3 regions of the Idiomarina sp. T82-3 genome follow, and region 1 is predicted to be linked to each of the others. Evidence: predicted binding sites of a transcription regulator. Region 1 holds the regulator's gene; each other region holds the start of a gene.
What was found. Region 1 encodes sigma-54, which starts transcription at its own class of promoters, with help from an activator protein. Its sites were predicted from a motif close to GTTGGCACGNNNNTNGNNT; they were not measured.

Region 1 (2,277 bases):
TTGCTTCCTATGCACGAACGCGCTCGACGAGGCATTGGGTATTTACCACAGGAGTCGTCTATTTTTCGCAAAATGACAGTGCGCGATAATTTAATGGCTATCCTCGAAACTCGCAAATCGCTTACAACGATAGAACGAGAAGAAAAGCTCGACGCTTTATTAGAAGAGTTCAATATCGGGCATATTGTTAACAGTTTAGGCATGAGCTTATCGGGGGGTGAACGGCGACGGGTTGAAATTGCTCGAGCGCTTGCCGCTGATCCGACGTTCATATTGCTTGATGAGCCGTTTGCAGGTGTTGACCCCATTTCAGTCTTGGATATCAAAAAAATTATCGAACACCTCAAGCACCGTGGCATAGGCGTGTTGATTACCGACCATAACGTGCGCGAAACGTTGTCAGTATGCGAGCATGCTTATATCGTTAGTCACGGGGAACTGATTGCCAGCGGTGATGCAAATAGCGTATTGTCAAACCAACAGGTTAAAGATGTCTACCTCGGTGAGCAGTTCACCTTGTAACGGAGCACAAGTGAGGCCGGGATAATCAGATGAAACAAAGTTTGCAACTAAAAATGGGTCAACAATTGACGATGACCCCACAATTACAACAAGCCATTCGGTTGTTGCAACTCTCATCGCTCGATCTACAAGCTGAGATTCAAGAAGCCTTAGATAGTAACCCCTTACTTGAGGTAGAGAACGAGGCCGACGACGCGCCTCAAGAGTCTTCTCAACAAGCTAAAAATGACGATAGCCAAAAAGAAACGTCTGATGCGCTGAACGAGCAATCTCTGCCTGACGATTTACCATTAGACAGCACTTGGGACGATACCTATACCTCAACCACGCCCTCCAGCAGCTTAAGCTCGAGCCAGTCATTTGATGGTGAACATGATGTTTACCAAGGCGAAACCAACGACTCCCTGCATGACCATCTGTTATGGCAAATGCAGCTATCTCACTTTACCGACGAGGATGCGGCTATCGCCACCGCGATTATTGAGTCTATCGATGAGCGCGGTTATCTCACGACCGATGTTACAGAGCTCGTTGAGGCCATTGCACTCCCCGAGGTTGACGTCGAAGAAGTCGCTATGGTGCTAAAGCGAATTCAACGCTTTGACCCGGTCGGCGTTGGGGCGCGCACGATCCAAGAATGTTTGAGTATTCAATTACAACAACTAACTGATGAAACACCCCATAAAAATCTGGCATTGACCCTGATTAACGATTACATGGAACTTATGGGTGCAAGGGATTACAAAGGTCTGCAACGCAAGCTAAGAATAGATGAGGCCGAACTAAAAAGTACATTACGGTTGATTCAAACCTTGAATCCTTATCCCGGAGATGCAATCGACCAAAAGCCAACTGAATACGTTATCCCTGATATCTCCGTGGTTAAAAAGAATGGTCGTTGGGTGGTCGAATTAAATCCAGATAGCGTACCTAAATTAAGAGTGAACGAAGAATATGCAGCGCTGAGTCGGCAGGCAAAATCAAGTGCAGACTCTCAGTATATAAAGCAGCACACACAGGAAGCACGCTGGTTTATAAAAAGCTTAGAGAGTCGAAACGACACGCTACTTAAAGTTGCACATTGTATCGTTCAACGCCAACAAGGCTTTTTTGAGCATGGTGAGGAGGCAATGAAGCCGATGGTTCTGAATGATGTCGCAGAAGCCGTAGATATGCACGAAAGTACGATTTCGCGCGTTACAACCCAGAAATACCTTCATTGTCCCCGCGGCATCTTTGAGCTCAAGTACTTCTTTTCCAGTCATGTGAGTACCGAAACAGGAGGTGAGTGTTCAAGTACCGCTATAAGAGCACTAATCAAAAAATTGGTTGCCGCGGAGAACCGCGCAAAACCATTAAGCGACAACAAAATTGCTGAACTCATCGCAGATCAGGGAATCCAAGTAGCTAGGAGAACGATCGCGAAATATCGCGAATCGCTCAATATTCCCTCTTCAAGCCAGCGGAAGAGTCTGCTTTAATATTGTTCAACCGTAGAAGGAAGACGTTATGCAAATCAACCTAACAGGTCATCACATTGATATTACCGACGCGTTGCGTGAATACGTGGATACAAAATTTGCCAAACTAGAGCGCCACTTTGACCACATAAACAACGTTCACGTCATCCTAAATGTTGAAAAAACGATTCAAAAAGCGGAAGCTACGCTTCACGTCAATGGCGGAGAGATTTTCGCCGATGCAGAACACGAAGATATGTACGCGGCAATCGATGGGCTTATTAATAAGCTCGAT
Region 2 (2,277 bases), on a different contig from region 1:
ACAATCATTGTCAGATCCGCTTTGCGCCAAATAAAAACAGTGATGAGCAGTGCACCTATTGCCCCAGCTGCTGCTGCCGTATTGGTGTTCACGAATACTTTTGCCACTGCATTTGCATTTTCTATGTCATGGATGGCCAACTGTGAGCCACCGTTAAAACCGAACCACCCAAACCAGAGAATTAATGTACCTAACGCCGCTAACGGCATGTTAGCGCCGGGAATAGCGGTCGGCTTGCCGTCCTTATATTTACCTCGTCGAGCGCCTAATAATAGAACACCCGCAAGCGCTGCTGATGCACCTGCCATGTGAACAATACCCGAGCCCGCAAAGTCGACAAAGCCGGCTTCAGCCAGAAATCCGCCTCCCCAGCTCCAGCTACCTTGAAAAGGATAAATAAAGGCTGACAGAACGACGGCAAAAATAAAGAACGCCAGTAATTTCATACGTTCAGCGACTGCACCAGAAACAATCGACATAGCTGTAGCGACAAACACACTTTGAAAGAAAAAGTCAGCATTGTCGGCGAAGTTGTCGGTACCACCAGCGCCATACATGAGAGTGTAGCCCATTATCAGGTAGGCGATACAGGCGAGCGCAAAAAGGACAATATTTTTAGTGAGTATTTCGGTGGTGTTTTTACTGCGTACTAAGCCTGCTTCTAGCATTGCGAAGCCGGCTGCCATCCACATGACTAATGCGCCTGACAACAAAATATATAGTGTATTTAATGCGTACTCTGTACTTGCGAGTGAAGTTGCATTCATCACGTATTCCTCCTAGCTACAGGGCTTCTTGGTCGACTTCACCGGTACGAATGCGTACACAGTGTTCGAGATGCGTCACGAAAATCTTGCCATCGCCGATGTTGCCGGTGTGGGCGGCTTCAGAGATGACCTCAACAGCCCGCTCGAGTTGGTCATCACTGACAGCAAGCTCTAGACGAATTTTGGGTAGAAAATCGACACGGTATTCAGCACCACGATAGAGTTCGGTATGACCTTTTTGACGACCAAACCCTCGTACTTCCGCGATCGTCATGCCGGTACAGCCGATATCCGCGAGTGCTTGTCGCACATCGTCTAATTTGAATGGCTTTATTAAAGCGGTAATCATTTTCATAACAGCTCTCCGTTAATGTAGATAAATTGTTAATACAGAATTCGTGCCAGTAATTAAATCAAGTTAAAACAGAGGGTTATGAATATCTTTGGGAAGAGTGCTCGCTAAGAAAGCATGGTTATGGTGCAGATGCACTTCGAGGGTGCAGTTAAACAAAAGCAAATTGAGTTGAACCGAAGTTACGCAACAGGGATACTTGTATCATGCAACAGCGAAGTAGAGGACTGTACAAATGTTGGTAGGTAATCGCACCAGTGATTTAGTAGGGCAGACGGATTTGTTACGAGTGCACTCACTTTCAGAGCGCAGTGGCAGTAATATTTATTTAAAGTGTGAGTTTCAAAACCCTGGCGGCTCAATTAAGGATCGTGCTGCAAAGCAGCTGATAGAAGACGCTATGGAACGTGGTGAATTGAAGCCGGGTATGACAGTGGTCGAGGGGACTGCAGGCAATACCGGTATTGGGCTGGCATTAGTTGCCAAATCATTTGGTCTTAAAATGCTTGCGGTTATGCCCAATGATCAATCGCCAGAAAAAGAGCGCATGATCGCGCTACATGGCGGGCAACTTAAAACGGTTGATCCAGTCCCCTTTAAAAACCCTAATCATTTTTATCATACGGCACGTCGTATCGCGGAAGAGCGTGATGACTGTTGGTGGGCTAATCAGTTCGAGAATACGAGTAATGCGCGCGCTCACTATTTGCATACAGGACCAGAAATCTGGCAACAACTGAATGGTAACATTGATACCTTTGTTTCCGTTGCGGGTACGGGCGGCACCATCGGTGGTAACAGTCGTTATTTCAAGGAGAAAAACCCGAATATTGATGTCTGGCTTGCTGATCCGGACGGCTCTGGGATTTTTGAGTTTTTGCGAACCGGCGAGTATGTTTCGAACGGTAGTTCAATGACTGAAGGCATTGGCATCATGCGCTTGGTGGATAACTTTAAAGAAGCGCGTATCGACCATGCTGTTAACTTACCCGATCAAGATCTCATTAGTATCTCACGGTATGTGCGTGAGCAAGATGGAATCGTCTTAGGAAGTAGCTCAGCACTTAACCTGGCTGCTGCTTATGCAGCGGCGTTGAATGGTCAACGAGGACGTAACATTGTGACGTTCGCTTGCGATCTGGGCGAGCGCTCAGCCAG
Region 3 (2,277 bases), on a different contig from region 1:
GATCGGTGGTTTTTTCGCCTTCCAGCTCGCCAAAAACTTGACCCGGATTAATCGCGAGTTCGCAATCATGACGGATCTCGGCTTCGCCCATGGTCACCCCCATCAGCGTGATGCGATAACTGTTAGGACCGAGATCGAGGTTGTCGCGAATATGGACGGCAGGCACAAGGAAGCCAAATTCTTGCGACTGCTTTTTACGGACCCCTTTGATGCGCGATAATAATTCGCCACCCTGACTTCGATCGACCAACGGAATTAAGCGATATCCGACTTCTAAACCGAGCGTATCCACGTGACGCACGTCGTCCCAACTGAGTTCCTTTTGCGCCAGCTGCTGTTGTTGCTCTTGCTGCTGTTGCTCAACCTGTTCAGTTTCTTGGCTCTCGGCATGACGCATTTTGTAATAAGCCGCGCCGGCCAATACAGCCGACATGGATAAAAAAGCAAAGTGCGGCATACCTGGAATGACGCCCATCGCAAAGAGCACCGCACTTGAGATGACCAACACTTTAGGGTTGTTGATGAGCTGGAACACCACCGCATCGCCCATATCTTTGGTGTCGTTCTCGCGCGTGATAATGATTGCTGTAGCCACAGAGAGTAAAAGTGCGGGGATCTGTGCCACCAAACCATCACCGATGGTGAGCAAGGTGTAAACCTCAATCGCCTGACCAAACGACAGGTTGTGCTGGATCATGCCAATTAAGAAACCACCCACCACGTTGATGAGCAATATTAAGATACCGGCAATGGCATCGCCCTTAACAAATTTACTGGCACCATCCATGGAGCCATAGAAGTCGGCTTCACGAGTAACATCACTTCGGCGCGCTTTGGCTTCCTCTTGATTGATTAATCCGGCATTGAGGTCAGCATCAATCGCCATTTGCTTGCCGGGCATCGCGTCCAAAGTAAAGCGCGCTGTCACCTCTGAGATACGCCCTGCGCCTTTAGTGATAACGATAAAGTTGATAATGACCAAAATCGCAAACACCACCAAACCGACAGTATAGTTACCACCGATAACCACACTACCGAACGCCTCAATGACACTACCGGCGGCACCGGGGCCTTCGTGACCATTCAGCAACACCACACGGGTGGAGGCGACGTTCAGTGACAAGCGCAATACCGTGGCGATGAGCAGCACCGTAGGAAACGCGGCAAAATCGAGCGGGCGTTGGGTATAAACGGCGACCAACATCACCACGAGGGAGAGCGTGATAGAAAACGAAAACAACACGTCGAGCAAGAATGGTGGAATCGGTAGTACCACCATCGCCAATATTGCCATGACCGCGAGCGGGGTACCGAACCCTTTAATTAAGTGCGAGTTTGCCTGTGCTAACCCTTTAAAATTGTTCAGTTTTGCAGCACCACTTGCCATACTTCGTTTCCTGCGCGTCAAAAAAATGATTCTCTGCCGAACAGATACAAGTTTTATGCCAACACAATCAGCTTATCGCTTACGCTCGTATCGGATGACTCGGCTAGGTATTTCGGGTGTTTAGATTTAGCTTTGTGCGAGGTGTGATGTAAGAGGAACGAAGTGATGCCGAGTAGCTTGCTCGAATGGTCTGTGTGCTCTTTGTTGAGTTTAGTATTAATGGGCGCAGGCGTGCCCGCGATGCAAAATACCACCTCACAACTTGAGGCACGAGCGCTGGCGTTGCGCGGACTCAACTTGTTGCAAGCGTATCAAGCGCGCGCACAAGCGCAAAAACGTCATATTAAAGTGCCCCTGACATTTATTAAGCATGCGTTAGATACACGAGGGTGGCAGTTTTCGAGTAATTATGATGACGAGACGCGGCCGTTGACTTTTTATGCGCCGCAAGGATACGCCCGCGCCGGTCGTTTGAATATGCACAAAGGTGAGCTTCATTTACGCTGGGTGATTAGTGCCTTAGGTCGCGTACGCTATTGCAATGCGGGCACTGCCGAACTTCCGGGGGTTGCGACATGCGTTTAGCCCGATGTGCGGTAACTCACTATTGTCGTGGCGTGGCACTGATAGAGTTAATGGTGGCTTGCCTGCTAATGGCGCTGCTCGCTAGCTCATCGGTGCAAGTTATTCTTTGGCAGTTGACGACGGTAACATCGGCGCTAAAGCAAGCCCATACGCCACTTGAAATACACAGTCTGGCGTTGCAATTGGGCCGCGATATATTCGGCAGCCAGTCGATTACTTTACACTCGGGTTCCAACGGTCAGTCGTGCTATATCATCTTAACCGCAGCCGAAGATCAGGTGGGTTACCGGCTTAACGACGGTGTT

Region 2: AWU56_RS01975 (P-II family nitrogen regulator) is a predicted target of sigma-54. The motif match lies at 1,155-1,173, and genes of this name have one in related genera.
Region 3: flhA (flagellar biosynthesis protein FlhA) is a predicted target of sigma-54. The motif match lies at 1,432-1,450, and genes of this name have one in related genera.

What each region holds. Positions count from the first base shown of each region.
Region 1 is NZ_LSBQ01000001.1:207,622-209,898, forward strand. It holds gene lptB (LPS export ABC transporter ATP-binding protein) at 1-522, shown strand, start outside; gene AWU56_RS00965 (RNA polymerase factor sigma-54) at 552-2,003, shown strand; gene hpf (ribosome hibernation promoting factor) at 2,032-2,277, shown strand, end outside.
Region 2 is NZ_LSBQ01000002.1:170,449-172,725, forward strand. It holds gene AWU56_RS01970 (ammonium transporter family protein) at 1-767, opposite strand, end outside; gene AWU56_RS01975 (P-II family nitrogen regulator) at 784-1,122, opposite strand; gene AWU56_RS01980 (cysteine synthase A) at 1,355-2,277, shown strand, end outside.
Region 3 is NZ_LSBQ01000007.1:52,407-54,683, reverse strand. It holds gene flhA (flagellar biosynthesis protein FlhA) at 1-1,387, opposite strand, end outside; gene AWU56_RS06250 (hypothetical protein) at 1,553-1,972, shown strand; gene AWU56_RS06245 (hypothetical protein) at 1,963-2,277, shown strand, end outside.